Regions from separate parts of the Paenibacillus lacisediminis genome, predicted to be linked through region 2. Evidence: riboswitches for the same ligand, from Rfam matches in the RefSeq annotation. Region 2 holds a riboswitch; each other region holds the start of a gene.
The links. Region 2 has a riboswitch for cyclic di-AMP ahead of ACLD72_RS04560 (TrkH family potassium uptake protein). Riboswitches for the same ligand answer to the same signal wherever they lie in the genome.

Region 1 (4,466 bases), on a different contig from region 2:
GATGCGGCTCCAGCACCTCCCGCAGGATCGGCAGCAGGCGCTGATCGATCTCCACGGCCGCGACCTTGCCCGCTTCCAGAGCCAGCTTCTCCGTCAGTGCGCCGATCCCCGGGCCGATTTCGAGCGCCCCTTTGGTGGCGTCGAGGCCGGCGGCGGCGACGATCTTGCCGAGGATGTTCTGGTCGATCAAAAAGTTCTGTCCCAAGCTTTTCTTAAACGAAAATCCGTACCGCTGAATGATCTCCTTCGTCCGGCGCGGCGTGGACACGTCTTCCCTTGTGCTCATGGCCTCTATACCCCTTCATTCTCCAACTTGGCGAGCGCATCCGCAAACTCCTCGCGGCTGATCCGGAACACCGTCAAACGCTTGTACAGCTGTTTGCCGTTGCAGTACCCGATGCCGAGCAGTTCCCCCAGCGCCTTGCGCCGTGCCGCCGCCTGCGGATGCACGATCAGCCCCGCCGTCATCAAGTCTTCCCAGTCGATCTGACCCTCTACTCCCGGCGCTTCGCTGCGCACGCGGGATAACGCCTCGCGGATCGCTGCCGGAGAGGCGTTTTCGATCCCGATATCGCCTCGCTTCGTCGCGTCCGCTTCCCGCAGGAACGCATGCTTGCAGCCAGGCACCCGGTTGGCGATGATCTTGCGGATCCGTTCCCCGGCATGGTCGGGATCGGTAAAAATGATCACTCCGCGCCGCTCCTGCGCCAGGGCGATTTTCCGCAGCGTCGTCTCATTGATGGCGGAGCCGCCCGTTTCGATCGTATCCGCCTCCACGGCCCGCTTGACGGCCACGGTGTCATCCCGGCCTTCCACCACGATGACTTCTTTAATCATGTGTCTTCTTCCCTTCCGTTTACAGCAAAAAGAAGAGGAATCGTATCCTCTTCTAATCCAAGTGTCTTATTCATCATCATAATAGAGGTTGTTCAAAAAGTCATCTTTTTATCATGAAGAAGGCTTTTTGAACACGCTCAAAGTATCTCGTTCCCGTCCACACCAGGACGGGGCGAATTAATTCAATTCCGGTTTGGTCGGACCGATCACGTAAACGGTGCGGCCCTTCTTGCGGCCAAAATTATTGGCTGCCTTTAAACTGTCGTAATATACGTCGATCTTGTTGCCGTCGATCGCTCCGCCGGTATCCTCCGCTTTCCGGAAGCCGATGCCTTCGATATAGACCCACCAGCCCAGCGGTACGACGTCTTTGTCCACGGCGATCGTCTGCCCCTCGGTAACGCGGGTGCCGGAAGCCGTGCGCGTTCCGATGCCGTCCTCCTCGGAGGAATAAGCGGTGAGCGTGACGTTTTTAAGTACTTTTTTATATTTGAATGAGACTCCGCTTTTCGTTGTCGTTCCGCTAACGCTGACCCCGTCCGAACTGCGGGTCATGCTGGCGGACATCACCGCGGTCGGCTGCTTGGTGCCGACGGCAATGACTTTCGGCTGTGCGGTCTTGGAGACCTCTTTGCCGAGCCATCGCTTCGTCACAAACTTGCCGTCCTCATAAGTTTTCTCCACGGTGTGGACAACCAACCCTTTGCTGCCTTGCTGAACGACCTTGGTTTCACCTTTCGGCAAACTGTCATCGGCCGTTTTGACAACGGTAAACGGTACGGCTTCTTTTTGCTTGACGGTATGTTGTTTCACCCGAACAATTTTGATGTTCATGCTGGCTGCAACTTTGCTGTCCAAAGCGGGCGTTACCTTATCATTCTGATCCAGGGTGATGCCAAGTTCGGAAATGGCGCCCTTTACGGTGCTCTCAGACGTAAAATCAACTTTGGCCGTTCCATCGACGATGATCTTCACCGGAACCGCCCGTTCGATAACGATGCGGTCTCCGTCCGAAAACAGGCTGTCGAGCGGACGCGATACGGTGTCTTGCGGCGCAAGCTTAATGGATTGTTCCTCCAGCAGATGAGCCACCTTCGATTCCGTCGTTTCCACCGACTGGACCTTCCCGTCGATGACCAGAGATACTTGTTTACGCTCCTGACCAAACGTCCAGATCAGGATGATGATGATTAGTGCGATGCTCAGTACGCCGACAAGCGTAATCTGACGAAAATTCTCATGCTTCCATCGCATTGCGTAAGACATGCTGGATGAGCGTGATTCATGGGTCTCCCCGTTTCGGAAAATGCCCATTTCTTCCGTCCTCCTTCATAGTCCCGCCGTAAGGTCGATGCATGATACGGTTGACGCGACTACAGTTCTTGTTTACGAAACGCGCTTAGAGGTTGTTCAAAAGTCATATTTTGATCACGAAGCAGGCCGCCCTGACTTTTGAACTCACATTTTAAAAAAACAAACCTCGCATTTCGCATCCTTCCCCAGTCTTATCGGCATTTGTCACCTCCTGTTTATCAACAGTATGATGACCCTATTACTTTTATTCAAAACAAAAGAAGCCCAAAGAAAGAGTTAGAGGAACTCCCTTCGTGGCTTCCTGATTTGTCTAGGTGTAATAGGCTGCACGAGTTACCTCTCTTGGTACGCTTACGAGGTTAGCTGTCGGGTTCGGACGAAAGAGAGCCGCCCTTTCTCAGTTCGTTCGCTCATGGCGCAACGACCTCGAATTCACCCCTAAGACCCTGAAAAGGAATCATTTGCAAACCTGGCCGGCATCATCCGATCCATGTTTGCACCGGTTCCCCCGTTCTCCATGCGGAGACTCAGCGAGACTGGTTCACGGAACCAAGTTATCGAACGGCTCGTCAAGCTAAAAAATGAGCCGCAGCGATTACTGAAAAAATTCTATCCTGTTTCGATGCATGTTGTAAAGAACCAATCAACCACGTTTTTTTAAAAAAATGGTTAAAAAAATGTAATAAACATGCTGTTTTCAGTTAAAATGCATTAATCTTTCGATTATCCTCATTTTTTCAGCGGTTTTTCTCCGTTATACTCGGTATGCCAAATAGTTCCAGTCCATTTTGGGTGGTAATTTCGGCGATTTCCTCCAAAGAGACCCCCTTCAGCTCGGCCGCCATTTCGGCTACCAAACGCACATGGGCCGACTCGTTACGTTTCCCACGAAATGGATGTGGAGTTAAATAAGGGGAGTCGGTCTCGATCAATAAACGGTCCATCGGTGTCTTAGCCAGGACCTCTTTGGGCTGCTTTGCATTTTTAAACGTAATCGGCCCGCCAAACGACAAATGAAATCCCAGATTTAGACACAATTTAGCAATTTCCCAGCTGCCGGAGAAGGAATGCATCACCCCTCCGACTTCATTCGCCTTTTCCTCGCGCAAGATCCGCACGACATCCTCGTGGGCGTCGCGGTTATGAATGGAAATCGGCATCCCCAGGCTGCGGGCCAGGCCGATTTGCTTGCGGAACACCTCATGCTGAACGTCTTTGGGCGACGTGTCCCAATAATAATCGAGCCCGATTTCGCCAATGGCTACCACTTTTTCGTGCTTGCAAAGTTCGGCGATCCAGTCCAAATCGCCCTCCTTCATCGTGATCGCATCCTGCGGATGCCAGCCGACAGCGGCGTAAATGAAATCATACGTTTCCGCCAGCTTCATCGTCGACGGGATCGTTTCGCGGTTAAATCCGATGTTGATCATGCGCGTAACCCCTTGCTCCACCGCGCGTTGAATCACTTCCTCCCGGTCCTCGTCGAACTGTGGAGCGTCCAAATGCGTATGCGTGTCGAATAACATGATCGTATCGTTCCTCCTAACGTGTCTGTTCAAATATTCGGGCAATGGCCGGCGGCAATTGATCCCGCACCGCACACAATTTATTATCCGGATAATACAAATGGTATTTGCCGAGCTGCAGCCCGCTGATTGAGCGGACGATGTCCGACACTTCGGAAATTTCCCGCAGCCGCTCCTGCCGGTCCAGCAGCAAAATCTGCTTTCCGGCGGCAGCCTCGTCCGGACGGAACACATCATACGGCAGATCGGTCGGAAAATCAATTTCCACGTCGTATTCGGGATGAAGACCGGCCTGTTCAAACGCCTGGCGGATCTGTTCGACCATTTCCAGCTCGCCTGACTCAAGTTCTACATATTTATACAATTTCCGGTCCAAAAAACGGCCGCAAAGATCGCTCAGCAAGGCATCCGGCTCGCTTTTCCACTGCATGAAGGCGGTCTGCATCAGCGCTTCGTCAAGCAGCAAATAATCGCGCACGCCGATATCGCCCTGAAACAGACAAGGAAGCGGGTGAGGCAAAAATGAAAAAGTATAGCCGTCCCGGTACAATTCCTTGGCCCGCCGTAAAATTTGCCGCAAAATGATATCCGAGCTGCGCGTAACCGGGTGAAAATACACCTGCCAATACATCTGATAACGGGACATCAAATAGTCTTCCACCGCGTGCATGCCCGATTCCTTGACGACCACCCGCCCGTTATATGGGCGCAGCATCCGCAAAATCCGGTCCATGTCGATCGTGCCGTAATTGACGCCGGTAAAATAAGCGTCGCGCAGCAAATAATCCA
Region 2 (4,466 bases):
GCAGCAGCAACGCGAAGGTTGCAGCGGCTGGAGGATACGACTGCAGCAGCAGCGCGGGGGTTGCAGCGGCTGGAGGCTACGACTGCTGCAACAACTGCGGGGGCTGCGGCTGCTGTGGTTGCAGCGGCGAAGAGCCCGGGCGCTCTTTGCCCGGCGGGTTGAACAGATAGATCACGTAAGCGACGATCGCCGGCAGGGCGATATAGAACAGGCCGGCGGCGATATTCAGCGCTCCGCCCATAAACATCAGGCTCAAAGCCATAAGGATGCTGTCAAAGATCACATGCGCGAAAACGACGGTCGCAAAGCCGTAACGCAGGAAAATGAAGCTGAACAGCAGCCCGATAAAGGTCAGTTCGATCGGCCGCGAAATGACCGGATAGATCGGATACAGCGTATGGCCGAAAGCCCAGATCAAGGTCGTCAGCAAACTGGCGACAAACGTGCTGCGGAACATCTTTTTCAGCATAGGAATGCCGAACAACCGGTAGACGGCTTCTTCGCCGATCCCGGCCACCCAGGCGAGCAGCGGGAACAGGATCGGGTAGACCATGTTGTATGGCGATTGTGTCGCATCGGTTGTCGACCACGTATGAATCGTTCTTTCCAGGATGAAGAATACGACCGACTGCACCCCGAGCAAAATCAACGCCCACGCGTAGCCGTCGGCTACCGAGGTCAGCACGTGGCGGCCGTACCCTTCCTCCCTGGACCGTGCCCACAAATTGATGCCGTTTTTCCGCCACAGTCCGTCTCCACCAACGAGCGAGAAGTATACGGAAGCGGCAAGAATCAAGGTGACCAGCCCTTGAATCACGAACCCGACCGCCAGCACGATCGGACCCAGCCCATCCTTTTCGAATACCGGCAGCATGTTGACTGTCCCGATGACGGACAAGACGAAGTAGGCAGAGGCCAGAAGAATCCCGCGTTTAAAAGAGGTGTGCGCCCGCGTCAGCGCGCTGTACACGATGGCCAGAATACCGAGCACAACCGTGAACAGGGCGTATCCGGCAAAGGTAAGCCAGTTGGCGAGGCGCGTCTGGCCGGCGACGTAATCGGCATGCGGCTTAGGAACCGTAAAATAGCTTTCGAGCGATGACACGGCGCCGTATTCGTAGCGGATATCGATCGCTGCCCGCGATTCTCCGAGTTCAACCCCCTTTACGTTATAGAGCAGGCCGACATCGCCCTCGCCGGACACGAGTTCGAGCTTGGACGGATCAAAACCAAACGCCGACAGATACGGTGCGGCGAGCCGCTCCTTCTCCTCCATCGTCAAGTCGCCTTCCCAGGCGCGCATCGAATCGTTGGTTTCGGTACCGTAGTTGAGCATCATCTGCTTGTTCGCATTGCTCGACGAAGCGATTTCCTCAAAACTCACGACTTTGCCGGTCGTCATGTGAACGTCCACGGTCAAAGCGCCCAGCACATCATTTGGCTCATTAAAACGGACGCGAAAAACGTCGTACGGAAATTGTTTATCATATGTTTTCATGTACGTGGCAAGCAAATCCGCCTTCGTTAAATAACCGTACAAATCGGAGCGCGATTCATATGTAACGAGCGCATTTTCGGGGTGACCGGACAAATCGATGTTCAGCTCCGACTGGGCAAAATCGATCGCTTTCGTTCTGGCCTGCGCTTTGGTGATAACGTTATCCGACTGTTCCATCTGCAGCGTGTCGGAAGCCGTGGACGGAAAGACCTGGACGATGAAGAAGACGACCAAGCCGATCAGGGCCATTAGCCAAAGCGTTTTTGTCTTCAGCCTGCGGCTGGACGGTTTCATAGGTGAAAACATTACAAAACTCCTTTTTAAAAATTTTTGTGCACGGGTATGATTTTACGGCAACTACATCACAGTAAAGATAACATAGTGGGATTTCCAGCGCCAGTTGCAGGCAAAAATGATGAAAAGACGCAATATTCCCGTTATGCCTTAGCATGGCTCAGATTGAACGGGAAGAAGATCGGGGATTTCCCGTTTCCAGCGCTTTTTCACCGTTTTTAATGAAAATACGCCTTTGTAGTGAAAGTAAATAAGGATTATAATCCATTTGACGAAAATGAATGAAAACAATTGAAAAAAATAGGGCCGAATTTCGACTTCGAAAACGGGGGAACCGATTTTTTTGGGGTGAATTTCGCTTGATTTGGGCAGCAGGCGCATGGCTGCCTAGTCCGGCGATTAGGGCAACTGTGCATGTCCGAATCCGTCAGCTAACCTCGTAGGCCGCATGCAGCAGGAACCAAAAACCGAAAGGCATTGGATTTCCAGTGCTTTTTTCTTTTGTTCTTTTACGACAACAATGGGGTGAATGAATTGCTTTTCAAAAAAATCAGCTTTTCCCCGCCGCAAATTCTGGTGTTGGGATTTGCGCTCATCATTCTGCTGGGATCGCTGCTGCTGATGCTGCCGATTTCCAGTACGACGGGGGAAACGCTGCCGTTCGTCGATGCGCTGTTTACGGCTACTTCGGCGACTTGTGTGACGGGACTGGTCGTCCGTGACACCGGGACCTATTTTTCCACGTTTGGCCAAGTTGTAATCATGCTGCTGATTCAGGTCGGCGGGCTTGGTTTTATGACCATGGCCACTCTGTTTTCACTTGTGTTGAAACGGAAAATTTCGCTGAAGGACCGGCTGATCCTGCAGGAGGCGATGAACCAAAACACGATGGAAGGCATCGTCCGCCTGATCCGCAAGGTGCTGATGTATTCGCTGGTCATCGAATCCTGCGCGGCGCTGCTGTTCGCCATTCGCTGGGCGTTTGACATGCCGCTCGGACGCGCGCTGTACTTCGGCGTTTTTCATGCGGTATCGATGTTTAACAACGCCGGCTTTGACCTGTTTGGCGGATACCGCAGTTTGACGATGTACGTGGCGGATCCGATCGTCAACTTCGTGGCGATGTTTCTGATCGTGTCCGGGGGTATCGGGTTCATCGTTATGTCGGACATCATGGATTTCCGGCGGCGCCGCAAGCTGTCGCTGCATTCCAAGGTGGTGCTGTCGATGACGGCGGCGCTGATTGTGGTCGGGGCTCTGGTTATATTTATATTCGAATTCACCAATTCGCGTACCCTGGCGCCGCTCGGTTGGGGCGGGAAATTTTGGGCCTCGCTGTTTCAGTCGGTGACGCCGCGGACGGCGGGGGCCAACACGCTTGACATCGGCGCGCTGCGGCAGGCCTCGCAATTTTTTATCATCATCCTGATGTTCATCGGGGCTTCGCCCAGCTCAACCGGCGGCGGGATTAAAACGACCACGTTCACCATCCTCGTCGGCGCTGTGTTCTCCATGATCCGCGGTCGGTCGGACCTCGTCCTGTTCCGGTACCGGATGGCGCAGGAGCGTATTTTTAAAGCGGTTACGATTACGATGCTTGCTTTATTCCTGGTGGTAGCTGTCGCCATGGTGCTGTCCACGACCGAGGACGCCAGCTTTCTGAGCATTTTGTTCGAGACGACCTCGGCGTTTGGCACCGTCGGTCTATCGATGGGGCTGACCGGGAAGCTGACGGTGATCGGCAAAATCATCATCAGCTTTACGATGTTCGCCGGTAGGCTCGGGCTGCTTACGCTAGCCTATGCGCTTGGACCGAAGAAAGGCAAGGAATTGTACCGCCATCCGGAAGGCAAAATGATTATAGGATAAGATAAGGGGACTCAGGATTAACCATGAAAATGCAGCAGTTTGTAATCATCGGACTGGGCCGGTTCGGCTCCAGCCTCGCCTTGGAGTTGATGGACCTCGGGTATGAGGTGCTGGGCATCGACCGGGACGAAGAGGTGGTAAACGAAATGAGCGACCAGCTTACGCACGCCGTTGTGGCGGACGCCACGGACGAGGAAGTGCTGAAATCGCTGGGCGTCCGCAATTTCGACTGCGGGATCGTCGCGATTGGCGACGATATTCAGATGAGCATTTTGGCGGCGATCTTATTGAAGGATGTGGGGGTCAAGACAGTGGTCGCCAAGGCGATTTCCGTCTTGCACGGGCGCGCGCTGCAAAAGCTCGGCGTAGACCGCGTTATTTTTCCGGAACGGGATATGGGCGTCCGCGTGGCGCATCAGCTCGTGACTCCGAATCTGCTGGATTATATCGAATTGTCCAAGGAATACAGCATTGTGGAAATGAATGTTCCCGCTTGCCTGGATCGGAGAAACTTGGGAGAGCTGAACCCGCGCGCCCGTTTTGGCTGCAGCGTCGTCGCCATTCATCGCGACGGAAGCATTCTGGTGGCGCCAACCGCCATGGATCAGCTGCAGGAAGGGGACATTATGGTCATCATCGGATCGAAGAAAAATATTGAGGAGTTCGAGGAAGTCATTAACGAATAATTATCGGATCATAATAAAAAGAGTTGATTCACTTTCGATGTTGGGATGTGGCGGGTGTGGAATCGGCTGTAACCGAAGCGATACATCATTTTCTGATCTTAATTTTATTCGTCATCAGC
Region 3 (4,466 bases), on a different contig from region 2:
GCGCGCCCTCCGCATATTCCTCCAGCGTGTTTCCGCCCAGATTGGCGATTCGCGCCAAATCGAGCTTTTCCCAATACGGACATTCTTCGCGGAGAAAGGCGGCGACGCCCGGATTTTCCAACCCAACGCTGTTAAGCATCCCGGATGGCGTCTCGGCCGCGCGAAGGCCGTCGTTCCCCGCCTTCGAATGCAGGGTCAAGCCTTTGCCGCAGATCCCTCCAAGCCGGTTGAGATCATACAGCGCACCGTACTCCCGTCCGAAACCAAACGTGCCGGAAGCCATGACGATCGGGTTTTTAAAGGAAACCCCGGCGATGGAACAAGACAAGTCGATCCCGCTCACGCAAACACCACCTCCTCCACCGGAAAAACGGGACCATCCGTGCACGCTTTTTTGCGGCCATCCCGGCATTTCACGCTGCACACCAAACAAGCGCCGATACCGCAGGCCATCCGGTTTTCCAGGGACACGTACACCTTGGCCCGGCTTTCCGGACTCGTCTGCTTTTGCTGCACGGCTTGCAGCATCGGATGCGGTCCGCAGGCGATGATCGTATCATATGCGCCAAAATCGACGCGGTCGAGTATCGATCCGCCCACATCCACCAAAATCCGGCCCGTAGACGCCTGGCGAAACTCCTCCACCATGTACGCTTCCTGGCTGAAGCCGAGAAATACATCGGCCTGCGGCGCCGTTCTCAAGGCAAAATAAAACGGGGCGATGCCGATGCCGCCGCCGACAAATGCCGTTTTCCCCGCCAACGGGGGAAAGCCGTTGCCAAAGGGCCCTTCCATTTGGAGCGAATCGCCGGGCTTCAGCTGGGAGATCAGCCTGGTTCCTTCCCCGGCAACCCGGTACAAAAATCCGATCCGGTCCTCCGTCAAATCAAAAATACTGATCGGCCGCGACAGCAAAGGATACCTTTCGCCGGCGCGGAGCATATAAAACTGGCCCATTTTCCCGGCAAAGCGGCCTTCCGCCATCAATAAAAACACGCCGTCAGCAATGTGCCTGTTGCTAACCACAATAGCCACCAAATCCACCTCTTCCTTACGTCTGCTTCATCAAAGAATGCAATTTTTCGGGAAGAACGTCTGTGATGTTTTTCATAGCATGCTTCTTTATAAATCCCGGTAAAGATGGGCATACCAAATCATAACAACACCCGGACGAAGGAGGAAAATTCGTTGTCTACCCTGTTCAGAAACGTGCTGATTTCCATTTCCATTTTGGCGGTGACCGGTTTATCGGGGGGAAGCATGCCCGTCATGCCGGCCCTTTCCGAAACGCCCCGCGCTGTGGCTGCCGCGCTAAAGCCTAACGGCACGGAAGCAAGCGCCACAGCCGCCGCACAGGTTCAGGCGAACGCCAAGCCCAAGCCGGCCGATTTAAGCGAGCTCCAGCGCAAATATTCCGAAACCTTTAAATTTCACGGACCTAGAGTCAAGCAGGTGGCGCTGACGTTTGATGACGGGCCGGACCCAAGATTTACGCCGCGGGTTTTGGACGTTTTGCAAAAGCAGGGCGTAAAGGCGACCTTTTTTGTCGTCGGCAACCGGGCGAAAAAATTCCCCGCGCTCGTAAAACGGATCCACCATGAGGGCCACCTCATCGGCAATCATTCCTTTGGCCACCCGAATTTCGGAAAACGGTCGCTAAAGCAGTTTCAAGCGGAAATTTTACGCACGGATAAAATCATTCAGCAAACCGTCGGGTATCGGCCGAAGCTGATCCGTCCTCCCTACGGCGAAATCCGCGAACCTCAAATCCAATGGGTTAAGAAAAACGGCTACACCATCGTTAACTGGAACGTGGATTCGCTGGATTGGAAAGGGCTGGACAAATCCAAGGTCGAAGCCAACGTACTCGGCGCCGCAGGGCCCGGGTCGATCGTGCTTTTCCACGCCGGAGGGGGCGTCGGATCTAACTTAAACGGGACGGTCCAGGCTTTGCCGGAAATTATACAAACGATGCGGGCCAAAGGTTATCAGTTTGTCGATTTAGCCGAATTGCTGCATACGACGAAGTATAGATAAAAAGAAAAGCGCGAGGCATCAGACCCTATAGTCTAGCGCTCGCGCTTTATAAATTGGCTTACCAAAAATGAACCTTACTTCAGCACGTACAGGGTGACATCCTGAAACCCGAACGTCATGGCGGATGCTTTGCTGCCGGGAATGAAGATGTCGACGCGCTTGCCTTTGATCGCGCTCCCCTGATCGCTGGCGGTGGCCACGAACGCCTGCTTCGGCAAACCTTCATGGTCATAGCCGGTGACCAGCACTTTCGTTCCCATCGGAATCACGCTAGGGTCGACGGCGATCGTACCAAGCTTCAGCGGGTTGCCGAAATAATCGACCGCACCCCATTTTCCGTTTTCGTCGGCGGCTGCCGAGTAGGCCGATGCTTTCACCTGAATCGTATTGGAATAATTAAACGTTTTTCCCCAGGCCTCGACGACTTTGTCCGTTGCCAATAAGTTTGGCCCCGACGCCGCTTCGGCTTTCATCGTCTTTGCCGCAGGAGCTTCCGTTTCCGGAATCGTCAACTTCAACCCTTCGTATATATTGCCGGGATCAATCCCTTTATTGGCGTCCATCAACTGCTCCAAGCCGACCCCGTATTTCTTGGACAACAGATAGAAGGTATCTCCTTCCCCTGCCGTATGTACCGCATCCGCGTGCACAGGTACCGTTTGCAAAACCGCCGCTAAACTTGCGGCCACCAGTGTTGTTTTTGCGATTTTCGAAAATATGCGATTTCTCAACTGTCCGTCCTCCTTTTATACGCCTGCGGAGTTAGTTGTCGGATTCGGGAAAAAGGATATCCCCGGCGCCCTGTTTCAGCGCTTCACCCCAAGAAAACCGGCCTCGTCCGTTAAACGCTCCGTTTTTCGGTGAATCATCCCCCGCACCTGCCGAGGCAGGTTTTGGCTTACCTGAATATATCACAATTTTGTAACCATTGGGGCAGGAAATAGTATCCATAACGCGGAAACCCGCATTCCCATGCGATAAATTCGTCGAAGAAATCATGACAAATCGGTAAAATTGGAAGTGGATAGCGGTCATTTTGGGCGTTATTTGGCCAAATGAGCAGGCAAACAAAAAATAGCGGTCATTTTTGTCCTTATTGTTCAAAGGAGCAAGAAAATTCCGCCTCATTTGCGGCATCTGCCCAAGAATAGGTACAAAAACTTCCGCTATTTCAACCCGAAGTGTAAAATGTCCGGCAATAAGACCATTTTTTACCGCTAAGGAGAAGCCTGAATTCATCGGATTGCGATCAACCCTACAGCACTTTGCTTAAAAAATCCTTCGTGCGCTGATGCTGCGGCGCGCCGAACACCTCCTGCGGCGTCCCCTGCTCAAGAATCACGCCCTGATCCATGAACAGAATCCGGTCTCCGACCTCGCGGGCAAAGCCCATTTCATGGGTGACGATGACCATCGTCATCCCCCGCTCCGCCAGGTTCTTCATCACGTCCAGCACCTCGCCGACCATTTCCGGGTCAAGCGCCGAGGTAGGCTCGTCAAACAGCATCACATGCGGCTCCATCGCCAGCGCGCGGGCGATCGCAATCCGCTGCTTCTGCCCGCCGGACAGCTGGGAAGGATACGCGTCCCGTTTATCCTCCAGCCCGACCGTGTGCAATAGATCCATGGCGATCGCTTCGGCTTTGCCCTTGTCGAGCTTTTTCACGCGGATCGGCGCCAGCGTAATGTTGTCGAGGACGGTTTTGTGCGGGAACAGGTTGAAATGCTGGAACACCATACCCATTTTCTCGCGGGTTTTGTTGATGTTGTGCCCCTTCCCGGTAATCGATTCGCCTTCGAAACGGATTTCGCCTTCGGTCGGAACCTCCAGCAGGTTCAGGCAGCGCAAAAACGTGCTTTTCCCCGATCCGCTGGGACCGATGACGACGACGACCTCGCCTTTGGAAATTTCCAGGTCGATCCCCTTCAAAATGTGCAGCTGGCCAAACTTTTTATGCAAACCTTTAACGGTGATCACTGGTCTTCAACTTCCTTTCGAACACGCCCAAAATACGGGACAAGGTGAATGTCAAAATAAAGTACATGATTGCGATGATCAGATACGGCGTCATGCCGTCGTACGTAATGGTCACGACCGATTGCGCCTGGAAAATCAGCTCGGTCGTACCGATGATCGATACGATTGACGATTCTTTGATAATCGTGATGAACTCGTTGCCGATCGCAGGAAGCACCGATTTGATCGCTTGGGGAATGATGATATGCCGCATCGCCATCCCTTTGGTCATTCCCAGTGAACGGGCGGCCTCCCCTTGCCCGCGATCCACGCCCTGGATGCCGGCGCGGAAAATTTCCGCCAAATAAGCCGAGCTGTTGATCGACAGCGTAATCGCCCCTGACTGAATCGGCGAAAAGTTGATGTCGAACATAAACGCAAACCCATAGTGAATGATCAGCAGTTGCACCAT

Region 1: another riboswitch for cyclic di-AMP. It lies ahead of ACLD72_RS29750 (G5 domain-containing protein); the one in region 2 lies ahead of ACLD72_RS04560 (TrkH family potassium uptake protein).
Region 3: another riboswitch for cyclic di-AMP. It lies ahead of ACLD72_RS08435 (3D domain-containing protein); the one in region 2 lies ahead of ACLD72_RS04560 (TrkH family potassium uptake protein).

The regions. Positions count from the first base shown of each region.
Region 1 covers NZ_JBKIAX020000025.1:57,837-62,302, forward strand. Annotated here, with positions in the region: gene rsmA (16S rRNA (adenine(1518)-N(6)/adenine(1519)-N(6))-dimethyltransferase RsmA) at 1-286, opposite strand, end outside; gene rnmV (ribonuclease M5) at 292-837, opposite strand; gene ACLD72_RS29750 (G5 domain-containing protein) at 1,015-2,151, opposite strand; cyclic di-AMP (ydaO/yuaA leader) riboswitch at 2,484-2,694, opposite strand; gene ACLD72_RS29755 (TatD family hydrolase) at 2,889-3,680, opposite strand; gene ACLD72_RS29760 (HD domain-containing protein) at 3,694-4,466, opposite strand, start outside.
Region 2 covers NZ_JBKIAX020000002.1:268,669-273,134, reverse strand. Annotated here, with positions in the region: gene ACLD72_RS04565 (CPBP family intramembrane glutamic endopeptidase) at 77-1,804, opposite strand; cyclic di-AMP (ydaO/yuaA leader) riboswitch at 2,087-2,253, shown strand; gene ACLD72_RS04560 (TrkH family potassium uptake protein) at 2,318-3,661, shown strand; gene ACLD72_RS04555 (potassium channel family protein) at 3,685-4,347, shown strand; gene ACLD72_RS04550 (cation:proton antiporter) at 4,404-4,466, shown strand, end outside.
Region 3 covers NZ_JBKIAX020000003.1:489,157-493,622, forward strand. Annotated here, with positions in the region: gene ACLD72_RS08420 (dihydroorotate dehydrogenase) at 1-343, opposite strand, end outside; gene ACLD72_RS08425 (dihydroorotate dehydrogenase electron transfer subunit) at 340-1,035, opposite strand; gene ACLD72_RS08430 (polysaccharide deacetylase family protein) at 1,189-2,037, shown strand; gene ACLD72_RS08435 (3D domain-containing protein) at 2,112-2,768, opposite strand; cyclic di-AMP (ydaO/yuaA leader) riboswitch at 2,773-2,946, opposite strand; gene ACLD72_RS08440 (amino acid ABC transporter ATP-binding protein) at 3,293-4,015, opposite strand; gene ACLD72_RS08445 (amino acid ABC transporter permease) at 4,002-4,466, opposite strand, start outside.